3 regions of the Blautia sp. aa_0143 genome follow, and region 2 is predicted to be linked to each of the others. Evidence: predicted binding sites of a transcription regulator. Region 2 holds the regulator's gene; each other region holds the start of a gene.

Region 1 (6,334 bases), on a different contig from region 2:
TCTGCAACGATCAAAAAAGGTAAAACAACAACCATCAGATCCAAAGCAGCACCTGCAGGCAAGGTTACATATACAAGCAGCAATAAAAAAGTTGCAGCTGTAAACAGCAAGGGTGTTGTAAAGGGAATCAAAAAAGGTAAAGCAACGATCACAGTGAAATGCAACGGAATTACAAAGAAATTTGTGGTAACAGTTAAATAATTTCACTGTTGAACCGAATGTGATCACAGATATCCAGAAGCCTCTGCCGCAGACATAGAGCAATGTCTGCGGCAGAGGTCTGCTGATTTCTGAAGAGCAATGTCTGACAGAGGCCGCAAGAAAAGAGGAGAGAGTAAGGAAGCATGGAAAAAGATCTGAAAGATAAAAAGCAGGAGGAAAAAAATACTCCGAAGATACCCTGGACCAAGCTGGTTCCTGCAGCTGCTGTGATTGCGGCGCTTGTGTTTTCAGGCATAAAGGCGAAGGGCTCTGATGGAGAGACAGAAGCAGTCGGGCAAGCAGAGACGACCGTAATGTCTGCTTCAGAGCTGGAAAAATATCTCGGGTATGAAAAAGAAAATACTGTTTCTGACAGCACAACTGCCACAGCTGAGAAAAACAGTACAACAAAAAAGAAAAGCTCATCGAAAAAAAGTGCAAAAAAAACAGCAGCGAAAAAAAGCTCAGGTACAAGAACGGTTTCCGAATCTGCAAAAAGCAATGCCAGCGCCGCAGGACAGGGAACCACGCAGACACCGGTAGCAAGCGTTCCGGCAGATGGATATAAGGACGGTACGTATGAAGGAAGCGGAACCGGATTTGGCGGGACGATTCGCGTGAGAGTAACAATCAGCGGCGGAAAGATTGCAGCCATAGATATTCTGGAGGCATCTGGAGAAACCGCGTCGTATTTTGCGTCAGCTCGGGGTGTGATCAGCAGGATGATCGCCGGAAATACACCGAATGTAGATGCAGTAAGTGGAGCAACCTATTCCTCCAACGGAATCATCCAGGCAGTTCAGAATGCCCTCTCCCAGGCAGCGGCAGATGGAAACAGCCAGCAGGTCACCCCTACACCTGCGGCAACTGCTTTACCAACTCCGACATCAGCTCCGTCACCTACAAAAAAACCATCCAAAAAACCATCTCCTACAAAGGAACCGGAAGATCCGGACAGTCCCAAAAAATATCTGGACGGTAAATATACAGCTTCGGCAAAGGGCTTCAATGGAGACGTGAAAGTAATTGTGACCATCAAGGATGGAGTGATCCAAGCTCTGAAACAGGAAAATACGGACACAAAGCAGTTTTTTGAAAAAGCATGGAGCGTGCTGGAGGAACAGATCATTGGTACGGATTCTGTAGATGATATTGATGCAGTCAGCGGAGCAACCTATTCCTCCAACGGAATCCTCAACGCTGTAAAAAAAGCTCTTAAAGAAGCGATCAATCCGGAGTATGGAAAGAAACCGACACCAACTCCGACAAAGAAACCGACACCAAAGCCAACAGCCACACCGAAACCTACGGCAACGCCGAAACCAACGGCCACACCGAAGCCAACAGAGACGCCGGCAGCAACCCCGACGCCGGAGCCGGAGAATCCGAATATGACGCCGGTTCCTGAAAAACCCAATGTAACTCCAACACCAGGGACAGATGAGCCGGATGCAACACCGGAGCCAACGGAAGCACCGGAACCGGTGGGAATGTACAGAGATGGAACGTATACAGGCTCGGCTTTTGGATATGGAGGAAAAACATATCTGACAATTACGATCTCAGGAGGCCAGATCGCATCCATTGAGCAGACAAATCAGGATACACCGGAATTTTTTGATCCTGCATGGAGCACGATCTATTCTCAGATCATGGCAAACCAGTCGGCGGATGGGATCGATACTGTCAGCGGAGCCACATATTCTTCCGAAGGGATCCTGGACGCTGCACAAAAAGCCCTTGCCCAGGCAAAGAATTAACCGGGTGAACGTTGGAGCAGCTATAAACATCTGAATCTAAGCCAATAATAAGAGGTGAAAGAAACCTCTGGACTTCTTGATTTTTTTTGAAGTTCAGAGGTTTTTTGCTAGGTTTCTGAAATTGCTTCTATAAATCGATAAAAAAATAACAGGAATGTATACAGAATAATATGAAAAATATCAGAAAATATAAGCGGTTTAAATAATTTGAAATGCAAATTAGCGGGGATTAACCTGAGAAATACAATAAAATTTTTATTGCACAGGGCAATGTTTTATGTTATGTTTGAATGTGTGTAATTAAAGTTGTTATTAAAATGACAAACAACGCTGAAAGGAGAACAAATATGAGCAGTAAAATTACGATCATCGGAGCAGGAAGTGTAGGAGCAACTATCGCTTATACCTTATCACAGAGGAGTATTGCATCAGAGATTGTTCTGATCGATATTAACAAAGATAAGGCTGAAGGTGAGGTTATGGATATTGAGCAGGGAACCAGTTTCCGTGAGCCGATCTCCATCGTGGCAGGAGATTACCCGGATGCTGTAGATTCTGACATTGTGATCATCACTTCCGGTATTGCCAGAAAACCGGGACAGACTCGCATCGAGCTGACACAGACCAACGTCAACATTATGAAGAGTATTACTCCGGAGATCGTAAAGGTGGCTCCCAAAGCGCTTTATATTATCGTAAGTAATCCATGTGATATTATGACTTATGCATTTGCAAAGCTTTCCGGACTGCCGGAAAATCAGATCCTTGGTTCCGGAACCGCCCTGGATACGGCCCGTCTCCGCTGCAGACTTTCTCAGCACTACGGTGTATCTGAGAAAAACATCCACGCCTATGTATTCGGAGAGCATGGAGATACTTCCTTTGTACCGTGGTCCAGAGCCTTTGTTGCAGGTGCGACCCTTGATGAGTTTGACAAGATCGTTCATGAGGATCAGAAAGATCTGCAACCACTTGACAGAGAAGAGGTTCTGGAGTATGTTCATACTTCAGGATCAACTGTGATCGCCAAGAAGGGTGCTACATTTTATGCGGTAGCCGTATCTGTTTGCAGACTTTGCTCGCTTCTTCTTGCAGCATCTGATACAATAGTCAGTGTATCAACCATGCTTCACGGAGAGTACGGTGTTGAAGACGTATGTCTTAGTACCATGGCTTCTATCGGACCGGAAGGTGTAAAACGTATCGTTCGTGTTCCGCTGACCGAGGAGGAGACAGAGAAGCTTCATGCAAGCGCCAATGCTCTGAAGGACGTGATCGCACAGATTGATCTTTGATAAATGTCAGAAGCTGTGTAAAGAGGAAAAAGCAGCCTCAGGCAAATTTGAAACAACGGGAGAAAGATAAAAATGGATATTATTCAGGTAATTACCAGAGAATTGAACGTTGAGAAATGGCAGGTCGAGGCAGCGGTTAAGCTGATCGATGAAGGCTGCACCATTCCTTTTATTTCCAGATACCGTAAGGAAGCAACCGGTACACTGAACGACGAACAGCTTCGTAATCTTAATGAGAGACTTACTTATTTAAGAAATCTTGAGGATAAAAAGGCTCAGGTTCTGGGCAGTATCGAGGAGCAGGGCAAGCTGACTCCGGAGCTGAAGAAACAGATCGAGGCAGCGCAGACACTCGTTGTGGTAGAGGATCTTTACCGTCCGTACCGCCCGAAGCGCCGTACACGTGCCATCATCGCCAGGGAAAAAGGTCTGGGACCTCTGGCCGACATCATCCTTCTCCAGATGACGAAGAAACCTCTTGAAGAAGAGGCAAAAGCATTTCTTTCTGAGGAAAAAGAAGTCAAAACTGTGGAAGAGGCCATCAGCGGTGCCAGAGATATCATTGCAGAACACATTTCTGATGAAGCAGATTATCGTATCAGTATCCGTAAGAGAACAATGGATAAGGGAACTATATGTTCTGCCGCAAGAGATGAGAAGGAGCAGTCTGTATACGAGATGTATTATGACTTTGAGGAGCCGGTGAAAAAGCTTGCAGGTCATCGTGTCCTTGCTCTGAACCGTGGTGAGAAAGAGAAATTCCTTACTGTGAAGATCCTTGCACCTGAGGAAGAGATCATCCGTTATCTTGAAAAACAGGTGATCGTCCGCGATAATCCATACACTGTACCTGTTCTGAAAGAAGCCATTGAGGACAGCTATAAACGTCTCATCGGACCGGCTATTGAGCGTGAGATCCGAAGCGCCCTTACAGAGGCAGCAGAGGATGGTGCCATCCATGTCTTTGGCAAAAATCTGGAGCAGCTTCTCATGCAGCCTCCAATTGCAGGACAGGTAGTTCTTGGCTGGGACCCTGCCTTCCGTACCGGATGCAAGCTGGCAGTGGTAGATCCTACCGGAAAGGTTCTGGATACCACAGTTATTTATCCCACAGCACCAACCAATGAGACCAAGATCCGTGCCGCAAAGGAAACCCTGAAAAAGCTTATCAGCAAATATCATGTGACACTGATCTCTGTAGGAAACGGAACGGCATCCAGAGAATCCGAGCAGATCATCGTGGAGCTTCTTAAGGAAATCCCGGAAAAGGTCCAGTATGTTATCACCAACGAGGCAGGTGCTTCTGTATATTCCGCAAGCAAGCTTGCCACGGAAGAATTCCCGAATTTCGATGTTGGACAGAGAAGCGCCGCATCCATCGCAAGACGTGTACAGGATCCGCTTGCAGAGCTTGTAAAGATCGATCCGAAATCCATCGGTGTCGGTCAGTATCAGCATGATATGAACCAGAAAAAGCTGGGAGAAGCCCTTAACGGCGTTGTGGAAGATTGTGTAAACAAGGTCGGAGTGGATCTGAATACTGCGTCTGCATCCCTTCTGGAGTATATTTCCGGAATCAGCAAGGCCATCGCAAAGAATATTGTAGCCTACCGTGAGGAAAACGGCCGTTTCCAGACAAGAAGAGAACTTCTTAAGGTTGCCAAGCTTGGTCCGAAAGCCTTTGAGCAGTGTGCAGGTTTCACACGGATCACAGGAGGCAAAAATCCTCTGGACGCAACCAGTGTCCATCCGGAAAGCTATGACGCAGCAAAAAAACTCCTGGAAAAGCTGGGCTACACACCGGAAGATGTGGCAGAGCGTAAGCTTACCGGTATTTCTGGGCAGATCCGCGATTACGGAAAACTGGCAAAGGAGCTGGAGATCGGAGAGCCAACCTTACGTGATATCGTAAAGGAACTGGAAAAACCTGCCAGAGATCCACGTGACGAGATGCCGAAACCGATCCTCCGTACCGATGTCCTGGATATGAAGGACCTGAAAGAAGGCATGGTCCTCAAGGGAACTGTCCGCAATGTTATTGACTTCGGTGCTTTTGTGGACATCGGTGTGCATCAGGATGGCCTGGTCCATATTTCCGAGATGAGCGAGAAATTCATCAAACATCCGCTGGAAGCAGTCAGTGTGGGAGATATCGTGGATGTCCGTGTTCTTGGTGTTGATATGAAGAAAAAACGTATCAGCCTTTCCATGAAGGGAATCAGTAAATAAAGAGAAAATCCGAGACATACCGCGCGAATTTATGCGATCAGCATAAATTCTGTGCATCGCCAGGCGTGTTACTGAGAACAGAGTGAACAGTAATGTATATTCAGCAGCATTCTGCGGCGGATTACCGGACAGATATACAATAAAGCTATAACAGAAATACAGCAGTGGTTTATACCCTATACTTTATAGAACCGGAGAAATCAGGTTTACAGGGAAAAACCACTGCTGTATTATTATATTACCAGATGCGGATTATAGGGAATGTTTACATCAGGAATACATAGATCGATCCGCATATGTATATCGAATGATCGATCAGACAAGAGGGATACATATGTAATCAGAAATGTCAACAAATGTGAGTAAATACACTCAAAGGTGTTTAAAATCCAAAACACTAGTTGGTAACTTAAAACTACTGGAATTACAGGAAATGAACCAGTGCAAGTTGAAACAGCCTTGCTAACTATAGGGTAGAACCTTGATGGTTGTAATTGAGTAATGGTATAAGTCTACGAAAACCAAGTAGCAAAGAAAAACAAATATTAAGAAAGGAAAAGCTATTTAGATGAAGTCTGTATAATGTCATATACAAGACTATACAGATATGTACCGATGGCTTAGTCGGGAATTTACGACTGTGGAGTGTACAAGAACTTGTGAGTAGATTGATATTTATATCATCAAAAGCATATACGTTGAAGCAGTAACTACAAATCGTGAGATTGTAGTAAATCATCTAGCATATACACATATGTATATGTTTTTAGTAGCAGGGATTATATTTGGATAGTACTGTACAGACCGTGCAGGAGGTCGGAAATCAGGTAAGCCAGTACAGGCAGATGT
Region 2 (6,334 bases):
TTCCGGGAAGGAGACGGCCTTCCAGGATCAGCTTCCGGTAATAGTGATAAACCTCCAGATAAAGGTGTTCTTTTTTGTGTTCTGCAGATATATTTAACATAAGTATGATGATTTCCTTCCAAAAATGATTGCGTAAACCTGACAGTTCATTCTATAATATTACAGAAAAAAACTCAAGACTGGAGAATTACCATGAAAAAAATAGCAGTGATCAATGATCTTTCCGGGCTGGGGAAATGTTCACTGACAGCAGCGATCCCGGTGATTTCGGTGATGGGGGTCCAGGCGTGTCCACTTCCCACCGCTGTTTTAAGCAACCAGACCGGTTATGAAAGTTATTTCTGTGAGGATTTCACAGAGCATATGGAACCATATATGGAGCAGTGGAAAAAAAGAGGATTTTTCCCGGATGGGATCTATACTGGATTTCTTTCTGATGATAAGCAGGCAGACAGGATTCTGAAATTTATGGATGCGTTTGCAGGGAAGGATACTCTGATCCTTACAGATCCGGTGATGGGGGATGACGGCGCGGTTTATCCGATCTATACAGAAGAGCTTCGCAGCCGGTTCTGCGAACTGACACGTCGTTCCTATGTGATCACACCGAACCTTACGGAAGCCCTCCTTCTTCTCTACGGAAAAGAAAAAATGGAGGAGATCTGGAAGGAACTGCAAAAGGCATCAGAGGCCCGGCGGATGGAAGAGATCCGGGAGATCGGGTGCGGACTTGCCCGGAAATTTTCACTTCCTGCCGTTGTGATCACCGGAGTGGATCACAGGGAGGAGGGGCAGTCTCTGAAAATGGGAAATCTTGTCCTGGAAAACGGAAACAGCTCCTGGGTATTTGCAGAGAAATCCGGCGGAAGCTATTCCGGGACAGGAGATCTTTTTGCATCCGTGCTCAGTGCAGGGCTGGTAAAAAGATATTCCATGAAAACCTGTGCAGAGCTGGCCGTGGACTTTATCTCGGCATCGATCCGGGATGCGGTGGAGGAAGGAACAGACCGTAACGATGGCGTATGCTTTGAACAGCATCTCGGCATGCTGCTTCCATAAAAACATAAGGGGATAAAAAAGAGCTGACCGTCAGGCCAGCTCTTCCCATTTTTCATAAAGCTCTTCCAGTTCTTCAGCGATGGCTGCTTTTTCGCGGCTTAGCTTTGTACATTCCGCTACATTGGTACAGACATCCGGAAGGACCATGGTTTCGTCAATCTCGCTGTCTCTTGTTTCCAGCTCTTCGATACGGGCTTCGACTTTTTTCAGCTCGGCTTCCCGTTTTCGTTTCTTTGCCTGTTCTTCCTTCATCTGCTGCCAGGAAAGCTTGTTCTCGGAAACCGCTTTTTCTTCTGCAGGTGCCTCCGGAGAAGTGCTTCCCGGTGCATAGGTACTGGTCAGCTCCTCCTTCTTTTCCAGATAGTAATCATAATCACCGATGTAATTTACCACTGCCTGGTTTGTCAGCTCCATGATCCTGGTCGCAGTCTGATTGATAAAGTAACGGTCATGGGATACATAAAGGACTGTACCGGTGTAGCTGACCAGTGCTTCCTCCAGGATCTCCTTGGAGGCAATATCCAGATGGTTGGTAGGCTCGTCAAGGATCAGAAAGTTGGCTTCGGAAAGCATCAGCTTTGCAAGGGAAACACGGCCTCTTTCTCCACCGGAAAGTGCGGAGATCTCCTTGAAAACATCATCTCCGGTAAAGAGAAATGCAGCAAGCATATTTCGGATCTCAGTCTCTGTGAGAGTCGGATAAGTATCGGAGATCTCCTGGAAAATTGTTTTGTCCATGTGCAGAACATGATGTTCCTGATCGTAATAACCGATCTGCACCTTGGAACCAAGGGAAAATTTGCCGGCATCTGCCTCAATAAGACCGTTGATGATCTTCAGCATGGTGGTCTTTCCGGTTCCGTTGTTTCCGATCAGTGCCACACGCTCGCCGCGTTTGATATCAAAGGAGATATCGGAGAACAGGGTCTGTCCCGGAAAGGCCTTGGAAAGCGCTTCCACGTGGAGCACATCGTTTCCGCTTAACACCCGTGGTTCCAGCGAGATACGCATCCGGTCCTGGAGCTCAAGAGGCTTTTCGATCCTCTGTACACGGTCCAGCATTTTTTCACGGCTTTCCGCACGCTTGATGGATTTTTCACGGTTAAAGGATTTCAGCTTGGCGATAACGGCTTCCTGATGCTTGATATCCCGCTGCTGATTTAAGTATGCCTTGTACTGTGCGTCACGAAGCTGAGCCTTCTTGAGAGCATAGGCAGAGTAGTTGCCGCTGTATACGCGGGTCTGTCCGGCTTCGATCTCAATGACCTTGGTGACCACCTTATCCAGAAAATAACGGTCATGGGAGACGATAAAAACAGCTCCCGGATAATTCAGAAGATAAGTTTCCAGCCAGGAGATGCTTTCCATATCCAGGTGATTGGTTGGCTCATCCAGAAGCAGGATATCCGGCTTGGAAAGAAGCATCTTGCCCAGCGCCACACGGGTTTTCTGACCGCCGGAAAGAGTTTCGATCTGCTTGTCATAATCTTCCTCCGTGAAGCCGAGACCCTTTAAGACACCGGTCAGCTCACTTTTGTAAGCGTATCCGTTCTCCAGCTCAAACTGATGGGTCAGGCGGGTATAGGTTTCCATCAGACGGTTCAGCTCATCACCGGTCACCGTGTTCATTTCCTGTTCCATATTGCGGATACGGCGTTCCATATCGATGATGTGCTGCTTGGTGGTAAGAAGCTCCTCGTAGATGGTATGATGTCCGTGGATATCCTGGTACTGGGCAAGATAGCCGATATTTTTATCCCGGGCAAGCACCACGGTACCGGAATCAGCAGAAAGCTCCTGCATGATGATACGCAGCAGTGTGGTCTTTCCTGCACCGTTGCAGCCGATCAGAGCAGCCTTTTCACGGTCTTCAATGTGAAAGGATGCATCATTTAAAATTACTTTTTCGCCAAAGGCCTTGCATATATTCTGACATGATAAAATCATAAAAACTGTCCTCCTGTATAAAGAATCACCCCTGTTTATGTCTGAACAGGGAAAAATCCTCCACCTATTATAACGGAAACTGCCGGGATTTCAAAGAAAAAATCAATTATTAGAAAAAATAAAAAGAAATTTGTACAGAATAGACAACTTTAATTGACAGGAAAATGTCAATTCGTTATAATTAACCTAGTGTAAGGTAAGGAGGAAAACTATCGTGGAGACAAAACAAATCTCGAAAGCGGTGATTAAGCGTCTGCCACGCTATTACCGCTACTTAGGAGAGCTGATGGAAGATAATGTAGAACGTATTTCTTCCAATGAATTAAGTAAGAAGATGCATACCACAGCTTCTCAGATCCGTCAGGATCTTAATAATTTTGGCGGTTTTGGGCAGCAGGGGTATGGTTATAATGTACACTATCTTTATACAGAGATCGGTAAGATCCTGGGACTGGATACCGTTCATCCGATGATCATTCTGGGTGCCGGTAATCTGGGACAGGCACTTGCCAATTATGTGGATTTTGAGAAGCGTGGCTTCAGGCTGGTTGGTATCTTTGACGTAAATCCTGTGCTTGAGGGCATCGCAGTCCGTGGACTTGAGATCCAGATGCTCAGTGAGCTTCCGTTTTTCCTGAGAGAGAATAACGTGGAGATCGCGATTCTGACACTTCCCAAGAATAAAGCCAAGGAAATGGCAGATATCCTGGTGGAGAACGGGATCAAGGCAATCTGGAATTTTGCACATCTCGATCTTGAGACACCGGATGATGTGATCGTAGAGAACGTTCATCTTTCCGAGAGTCTGATGACACTGTCTTATAATCTCAGCAAATACAGGCAGGAACATGTGGATAAGTAAGAATTGTTAAGCTGCCGGAAACGGCAGCTTTCTCTATGACAGAGGGGAGGCAGAAGACAGAATGAAGAAGCTTGTTACCTGCAAAGAAATGAAGGATCTGGACTCCACAACGATCCGTGAGATCGGAGTTCCCTCCGAGGTTCTGATGGAGCGGGCAGCACTGAAGGTGGTAGAGGAAACAGAAAAGTATCTCCAGAAGGACGAAAGGATCCTGGTAGTCTGCGGAAGCGGAAATAATGGCGGTGACGGTATCGCTGTTGCCAGATTGTTCCATCTGAAGGGGATCCGGGTAGAGTTTTATATGGTCGGAAACAAAGATAAAATGACCAGCGAGACCGCTCTTCAGTATAAGATCGCTTCCGGTTATCGTGTCCCGGAGGTGAATAACCCGCAGTGGAGTGAATATACTACTATAGTAGATGCCGTGTTTGGGGTAGGCCTGACGCGTCCGATCGAGGGGCATTATGCTGATATCATCCATGAGATGAACAGTGCGAGGGCCAAAAAGATCGCAGTTGACATCCCGTCAGGAGTGAACGGAGATACTGGCCTGGAAATGGGAATTGCCTTCAGCGCCGATCTGACTGTCACATTTGCCTACCGGAAAAGAGGTCTTTGCTTTTATCCGGGAAGACTGTATGCAGGAAGGATCGTTACCGCCGATATCGGGATCTATGAGCAGGAAGCTGTGACTGCATCTGCCGCCTGTCTGGAAAATAAAGATCTGAAGCTGTTTCCGGAACGTGATCCCGGCGGAAACAAGGGTACCTTCGGAAAAGTGCTCTTTGTGACCGGAAGTGAGGGAATGTGCGGAGCCGCTTATTTAAGCGCCAGTGCAGCACTTCGTGCCGGTGCGGGAATGGTAAAGATCCAGACTGTGGAAGCCAACAGGATCCCACTGCAGATACTCCTTCCGGAGGCTATGGTCTGCAGCCGCTTTGATCAGGAATCCAATGAACAGCTTCTATCCTGGTGTGATGTGATCGTGATCGGACCGGGACTTGGAACATCAGTGGCCAGCCGTGAGAGAGAACAGTGGTTTCTCACGGCGGCTGCCCGGGAGAAAAAGCCGCTGATCCTGGATGCGGACGGCCTGAACCTTCTGGCTGCACATCCACAGTGGTATCAGTATCTGGGAGAGCATGTAGTCCTGACACCGCATATCGGAGAAATGAGCCGGCTCAGTGGCAGAACGATCCAGGAGATCCAGCATGAGATCGCAGATACTGCACTGAAATGTGCTGCGGAAACAGGCTCTGTGTGCGTATTGAAGGATGCATGTACGGTGATCGCAGATGAAAAAGGCCAGATGTATCTGAATCTTTCCGGTAATTCCGGAATGGCAACTGCAGGAAGCGGAGATGTGCTTTCCGGGATCCTGGCAGCAGTGTTATGTATGTATCTGAAAACGGAGGAACAGCCTCCCATGGTTTTAAAGGCCGCGTTAGGTGTTTATCTTCACGGACTTTGCGGTGATCTTGCAGCCGCTGAAAAAGGAAAGCGCAGTATGCTGGCAGGAGATATCATAGAATATCTGCCCAAGGCATTAGCTATAGGTGAAGAGGAGTCGGGATTATGAAAAAATACGAGAGAGTAAAAGCACTGGTATCACTGGATGCCATTGCCCACAATTTTGAGGAAATGCATAAAAATGTCAAAGAAGGGACAAAGATCATCGCTGTGATCAAGGCAGACGGTTATGGTCATGGTGCCAGAGCTATTGCCCGTCTGATCCAGGACTATGACTATATCTGGGGATTTGCAACAGCTACTGCAGAGGAGGCACTGGAGCTTCGGCATGCAGGGATCACCAAGCCTGTCCTGATCCTTGGCCTTGTATTTGAGGAATATTATGAAGAGCTTGCAGCCAATGATATCCGGATCACCATATCGGATCTTAATACAGCGGCAGAATATGCAAAAGCAGGTGCACGCATTGGAAAAAATGTACATATTCATCTGGCTCTGGATACGGGAATGACAAGGATCGGATATGCGGATATTCCGGAAAATGCGGTAAAGATCGAAAAAATCTCAAAAATCCCGAATCTGGTGATCGAGGGAATGTTTACCCATTTTGCCAGGGCGGATGAGACCGACCGTTCTCCTGCACTGGTGCAGCTGGACCGTTATCTCCGTTTTGCAGAGCTTCTGGAAAAAAGAGGTGTTCATATTCCGGTACGTCACTGCTCCAACAGTGCAGGTATCATCCGTGTTCCGGAAGCAAATCTCAATGTCGTTCGTGCCGGTATCACCATTTACGGTATTTATCCGTCAGAGGAGGTAGAACGTGATATTGTGAAGCTGACACCTGCAATGGAGCTGAAAAGTCATGTATCCTATGTGAAAAATGTGGAACGTGGAACAGCGGTAAGCTATGGAGGAACGTTTGTTACAGAACGCTTTACCAGAATGGCAACGATCCCCGTAGGTTATGCAGATGGCTATCCGAGACAGCTTTCCAAT
Region 3 (6,334 bases), on a different contig from region 2:
GAAAAACACGCCAGTATCAGATTGTCAACTTCATTAAAGGGTGACTGCTCAAAGGTAAGATCTCCTCTCCAGTCAAGATAATCCAGAATATTCCCCATAAAATCCTCCGCAAATGATCATATAAGCGTCTTACGCACAGCTGCAGGCTTTCTTTCTATTATAATACGTAACGGCTGCATCACAGCACAGCCATCTGATGCGTTTCTGCCGTTATCAGATAACCGTTTTCTGAAACGACATACCCTGCCAGATATTTATTGTTATCATACCATAAATCCTGATCATTTGCTCCTTTCATCCATTTTTTTTCTGAGATAAAGGATGTAATGAATGCAGCCGCAGGTAAAAGCCGGAAACAGTATCGACAGGCCTGCTGCTGACATCATATAGATCACTGCCCCTTTTCCGTCATCCGGTGTTCCTGCCACAAAGCAGTAGAACATGGTAGCTGAAAAATACAGTGTGATCACCACTGAAATTAAGATTTTAAAAAACTTCCTCATTGCTTCTCCTTTCTGTAGTGTCTATATAAGGACACTGTTGTGATTCCAATTTTACCTTCATAGTAAGATTAATTCAAGGATGAATCGGACAGGATATATATATGATAAAATATGACAGATTTTGGGTCACGATGAAGGAGCGTGGAATCACTCAGTATGATCTTTATGAACATTACCAGATCACCCGTTCACTTCTGGACAGACTTCGAAAAAATAAAAATGTTGAAATTTATACCATAGACAGGCTGTGTTCCATTCTCCACTGCGAGATCGAGGACATTGTGGAACACGTTCCCGAGCCTGACGAAAGGAACGAACATACAGAAAAAGCTTCAGAGAAAAACAATCCTTACTCTGAAGATAAGAAAAACTCTCTCTGACTGTGATCAGATGCAGCTTTTTTGTTAGCTGTGCTATCCGTGTCAGGGAGAGTTTTTCTGGTTTTTTTATAAAAAGATATAAAAAAAGGGGCCGAAGCCCCTTTTTAAGTGAATCTTATTTGTAGTTTACGATCTTTCCGAAATCTGGTTTCAGGGAAGCGCCGCCTACAAGACCGCCGTCGATGTCAGCCTGAGCGAATAAGTCAGGAGCTGTTGCAGCGTTTACAGATCCGCCGTACTGGATACGGATCTCTGCTGCTGTAGCGTCATCATAGATCTCAGCGATGCATTTACGGATATCAGCGCAAACCTCCTGAGCCTGCTCTGTTGTAGCTGTCTTACCTGTTCCGATAGCCCAGATCGGCTCGTAAGCGATAACTGCTGTCTTAGCCTGATCAGCTGTAACACCCTGGAATCCAACCTTAACCTGCTGACGGATGAAGTCCATTGTTACGCCCTGCTCTCTCTGAGTAAGTGTCTCACCACAGCACATGATCGGTGTGATGCCATGCTCGAAAGCTTTGAGCATTTTTTTGTTAACGTCCTCGTTTGTCTCACCGAAGTACTCTCTTCTCTCGGAGTGTCCAAGTACAACGTACTTAACGCCTGCATCTACGAGCATAGCCGGAGCGATCTCACCTGTGTAAGCGCCTTTCTCCTCGAAGTACATGTTCTCAGCACCAACCTGGATGTTAGAACCTTTAGCTGCCTCAACAACAGGGATGATGTCGATAGCCGGTACGCAGAATACTACGTCAACTTCATCGTTAACAACAAGCGGTTTTAAAGTCTCAACAAGCTTTACAGCCTCGCTTGGTGTCATGTTCATTTTCCAGTTTCCAGCAATAATTTTCTTTCTTGCCATTGTTTTTATCTCCTTTTTTGTGTTCTTGGAACACTTTATTTTTTATCAGTCTTTATCGTTAGCTGCTGCTACACCCGGAAGCTCTTTTCCCTCAAGGAACTCAAGAGAAGCACCGCCGCCTGTGGAGATGTGTGTCATCTTGTCGCCATATCCGAGGATATTTACAGCTGCTGCAGAATCACCGCCACCGATGATCGTTGTTGCATCTGTCTCAGCAAGAGCTTTGGCAACTGCTTCTGTACCATGAGCGAAGTTCGGCATCTCGAAGCATCCCATCGGTCCGTTCCATACAACAGTCTTGGCATCTTTTACAGCGTCTGCAAAAAGCTTCTCAGTCTCCGGTCCGATATCCATTCCTTCCCATCCGTCCGGAATCTCACCACGTTTTACAACCTGGATGTTGCAGTCGTTGGAGAAGTTATCACCGATTCTGTTATCTACAGGAAGAAGAAGCTTCACGCCCTTCTCCTCTGCTTTCTTCATCATGTCAAGAGCATACTGAAGGTAATCATCCTCGCAGAGGGATGTTCCGATATGTCCGCCCATAGCCTTGGAGAACGTATAGGACATACCACCACCAATGATCAGTGTATCTACCTTGTCAAGAAGGTTGTTGATTACAGAGATCTTGCTGGAAACCTTAGCACCGCCAAGAATTGCTACGAATGGTCTCTCCGGATTGTTTACAGCGTTTCCAAGGAAATCGATCTCTTTCTGCATCAGATATCCTACAACTGCTGTTTTTACATATTTGGTAACACCTACGTTAGAGCAGTGAGCTCTGTGAGCAGTTCCGAATGCATCATTTACAAATACATCACAGAGGGAAGCAAGATCTTCGCTGAACTTGTCTTCGTTCTTTGTCTCTTCTGCACGATAACGTGTGTTCTCAAGAAGAACTACATCGCCATCTTTCATCTCTGCTACAGCAGCTTTTGCGTTCGGTCCTACTACCTCAGGATCTGCTGCAAATTTTACTTCCTGGCCAAGAAGCTCAGAAAGACGAACTGCTACAGGTGCAAGAGAAAGCTCCGGTTTCGGCTCTCCCTTCGGTTTTCCAAGGTGGGAGCAAAGGATAACCTTTCCGCCGTCTGCGATCAGTTTCTTGATTGTAGGAAGAGCAGCTACAAGACGGTTCTCATCTGTGATCTTTCCATCCTGAAGCGGAACATTGAAGTCGCATCTTACAAGTACTTTCTGTCCTTTTACATTGATATCGTCAACACTTTTTTTGTTCAGCATCTCTATATCTCCTTAACTTTTATTTCTGCAAAAGCAGATGAATAAGGGCGAGCGGTATTGTTGTCCGCTCTGTTAACAGTCATTCCTCAGACATTTTTTTGTTTGGTCTTTTGGAAAAAAAGGGCCCGGTCCTCTTCAGACCGGACCCTTTCTGAGTCTATTCTTCTACACCCGTTCGCAGAAAATTAAGCGTTCAGAAGTTTTCCGAAGTGCTTGATTGTACGAACCATCTGGCTTGTGTAGGAGTTCTCGTTGTCATACCAGGAAACTACCTGAACCTCTGTTGTGCCATTCTCAAGTGGAAGTACCATTGTCTGAGTAGCATCGAAGAGGGAACCAAATCTCATACCAACGATATCGCTGGATACGATCTCATCCTCGTTGTATCCGAAGGACTCATTGGAAGCTGCTTTCATAGCTGCGTTGATCTGCTCTTTAGTAACGTTTCCTTCAACTACTGCTGTAAGGATTGTTGTAGAACCTGTTGGGGTAGGTACACGCTGTGCAGAACCGATAAGTTTGCCGTTAAGCTCTGGGATAACAAGTCCGATAGCTTTAGCAGCACCTGTGCTGTTCGGAACGATGTTAACTGCAGCTGCACGGGATCTTCTCAGATCGCCTTTTCTCTGCGGTCCGTCAAGTGTCATCTGATCGCCTGTGTAAGCGTGGATTGTGCACATGATACCGGATTTGATCGGTGCAAGATCGTTAAGAGCCTTAGCCATTGGTGCAAGGCAGTTTGTTGTACAGGAAGCTGCGGAGATGATCTTGTCCTCGTTTGTAAGACCCTGATGGTTTACGTTGTAAACGATTGTCTTAAGGTCGTTTCCAGCCGGAGCGGAAATAACTACGTGCTTAGCACCTGCATCGATATGAGCCTGAGCTTTGTCTTTGGATGTGTAGAAACCTGTGCACTCAAGAACTACGTCTACACCGATCTCTCCCCATGGAAGCTCTGCAGCGTTAGCCTTAGCATAGATTTTGATCTCTTTTCCGTCTACTGTGATGGAATCCTCGCCTGCTGTTACTTTATCAGCAAGAGCATATCTTCCCTGTGTAGAATCATATTTTAATAAGTGAGCAAGCATCTTAGGAGATGTAAGATCGTTGATTGCTACGATCTCAAATCCTTCTGCTCCAAACATCTGACGGAATGCAAGACGACCGATACGTCCAAAACCATTAATTGCAACTTTTACTGCCATGATAAATTCCTCCTATGAATTGAATGGTGATTTAAATCGTTCCTTTGTTAAAGAAACATCAACCTGTTTCATATTGTACCTAATTCCAAACAAAAATTCAAGAGCTATTTATAAAAAAGAACATTAAAATAAATATTAAGAAAATTTCTGAAAAATGTGCTATAATTCTCTGATAGAAAGTTCTGTCCTGCTGATTCCCAAAACGGATATCTATATTCCCGCTGGGAGTTTGACTTTCCCGGATTCATAACAGGCAGATACGATCATTGTCACAGAATATAAAGGCTTGAATATGGAGGTACAAAATGGACCAGAAAATTTTATGGGACTGCCATATGCACTCCTCTTTTTCCGCAGATTCCGATACACCGATGGAAGAAATGATCCAGACTGCCGCAGACCAGGGTCTCACGGGAATCTGTTTTACTGAACATTTTGATCCGGATTATCCCGATACTCCGGAAAATCTTGATTTTTCCCTGAACATCCCTGCATACCGTCAGAAACTTGAGAGTCTTGCGGATGCTTTTAAAGACCAGATTCAGGTTAACTTCGGGATCGAGCTTGGACTTCAGCCTCAGCTTGCAGAATCTTTTTCCGATCTTCTGAAAGAAGTTCCCTTTGATTTCGTTATTGGTTCCTCCCATGTGGTGCACGGATACGATCCTTATTATCCTTCTTATTTTGAGGGCCGTAAGGAATCCGCATGCTACATGGAATATTTTGAATCCATCCTGGAAAATATCGCTGCTTTTGACGAGATGGATGTGTACGGACATATCGACTATGTAGTACGTTATGGTCCAAATCAGAACCGTCAGTATTCTTACGGACGATATAAGGAGATCCTGGACGAGATCCTGCGGACATTGATCCGCAAAAATGTGGGAATCGAGCTGAACACAGGCGGTTATCACTACGGGCTTGGTGAACCGAATCCATGTGTCAATATTATCCGACGTTACCGTGAGCTTGGCGGTGAGATCATCACCATCGGTGCAGATGCCCATACTCCGGATAAGATCGGCTATGCCTTTGACAAGGCGGCTGATGTTCTCCGTGAATGTGGTTTTTCCTATTATGCTGTATTTAAAAACCGCCGTCCTGTTTTTCATAAGCTGTAGCTCTGTTTCTCTCTCCGGTGAGAGAGTTTACATTTTTATACCGAAAATATCATTTTATCTAAGGAGGAACTCTATATGTCAACAAAAAGACTCCAGAAAAAGAAAGCTGCCATGCAGGCAAAAAAAGAAAAGCAGCTGAAAAAAAATACCTCTGCTGCCGGCACCAGTTCCAGTGCTGCCAAATCTGTTGAAAATGCTAAAGCCGAAGTGAAAAAACTTGAAACCGTAAAGAAGGAAACGCTTAAAGTCGAAACCTCAAAAACTGAACCGATCAAAGTCGAGACTTCCAAGACCGAACCGATCAAGGTCGAGACTTCCAAGACTGAGCCGATCAAGGTTGAGACCTCAAAGACCGAGCCGATCAAGGTCGAGACTTCCAAGACCGAACCGATCAAGGTCGAGACTTCCAAGACCGAGCCGATCAAGGTTGAGACCTCAAAGACTGAACCGGCGAAAGTTACTACTTCCAAGACCGAGCCTCTGAAAGTCGAAACTTCCAAGGAGGACACAGCTTACGATGCCCTCTACGAGAAACGTCTGAAATACTACTACAATGATCTGAAATGGCTCTACTGCGAGCTGTTCCGCGATCATCCGGAAGTTGCCGGCACATTCTCAAGCCTCACAAAAAAAATGAAAGAGATTTATCGTGAGCGTTCTCTTTCCATGAAGGAAGCTGACCAGACCTGCGTTGCTGATCCTGACTGGTTCCGTAAGACTACTTTCACCGGAATGGCTGTAAATCCTGCTGACTTCGCAGATACTCTTTCCGGTCTATCTAATAAACTGGACTATATCAGCGAATGTAATGCAGACACTCTGTACCTGACAGATCTTTTCCAGGCAACCTCCAACTGCTCTCTTCGCATTATCCCGGAGATCGGAACCTCCGAAGATCTGTACACACTTGCAGCTAACTGTAGGAAAGCAGGTATCCGCCTGGCTCTTGAGATCCCGTTAAGTCTTTCTGTGGATGACCCACAGTCCGGTGCGCCATGTGTGCTCCAGACTCCGG

Evidence for each region. Region 2 encodes Rex, which represses fermentation and respiration genes when NADH is low (regulators of the CRP and FNR family bind a similar motif). Its sites were predicted from a motif close to ATTGTTAANTANTTAACAAT; they were not measured.
Region 1: the regulator Rex is predicted to act here: its motif matches at 2,267-2,286, upstream of EAI83_RS05970 (L-lactate dehydrogenase).
Region 3: the regulator Rex is predicted to act here: its motif matches at 4,239-4,258, upstream of gap (type I glyceraldehyde-3-phosphate dehydrogenase).

The regions. Positions count from the first base shown of each region.
Region 1 is NZ_RCXU01000009.1:56,722-63,055, forward strand. It holds gene EAI83_RS05960 (penicillin-binding Tp47 domain C-containing protein) at 1-201, shown strand, start outside; gene EAI83_RS05965 (FMN-binding protein) at 345-1,961, shown strand; gene EAI83_RS05970 (L-lactate dehydrogenase) at 2,309-3,256, shown strand; gene EAI83_RS05975 (Tex family protein) at 3,329-5,485, shown strand; gene EAI83_RS05980 (mechanosensitive ion channel family protein) at 6,271-6,334, shown strand, end outside.
Region 2 is NZ_RCXU01000011.1:48,387-54,720, forward strand. It holds gene pdxR (MocR-like pyridoxine biosynthesis transcription factor PdxR) at 1-100, opposite strand, end outside; gene EAI83_RS07065 (pyridoxamine kinase) at 193-1,059, shown strand; gene EAI83_RS07070 (ABC-F family ATP-binding cassette domain-containing protein) at 1,090-3,006, opposite strand; gene EAI83_RS07075 (redox-sensing transcriptional repressor Rex) at 3,221-3,868, shown strand; gene EAI83_RS07080 (NAD(P)H-hydrate dehydratase) at 3,930-5,447, shown strand; gene alr (alanine racemase) at 5,444-6,334, shown strand, end outside.
Region 3 is NZ_RCXU01000003.1:46,446-52,779, forward strand. It holds gene EAI83_RS01970 (Mbeg1-like protein) at 1-98, opposite strand, end outside; gene EAI83_RS01975 (hypothetical protein) at 282-503, opposite strand; gene EAI83_RS01980 (helix-turn-helix domain-containing protein) at 605-883, shown strand; gene tpiA (triose-phosphate isomerase) at 999-1,748, opposite strand; gene EAI83_RS01990 (phosphoglycerate kinase) at 1,794-2,990, opposite strand; gene gap (type I glyceraldehyde-3-phosphate dehydrogenase) at 3,176-4,195, opposite strand; gene EAI83_RS02000 (histidinol-phosphatase HisJ family protein) at 4,501-5,319, shown strand; gene EAI83_RS02005 (hypothetical protein) at 5,395-6,334, shown strand, end outside.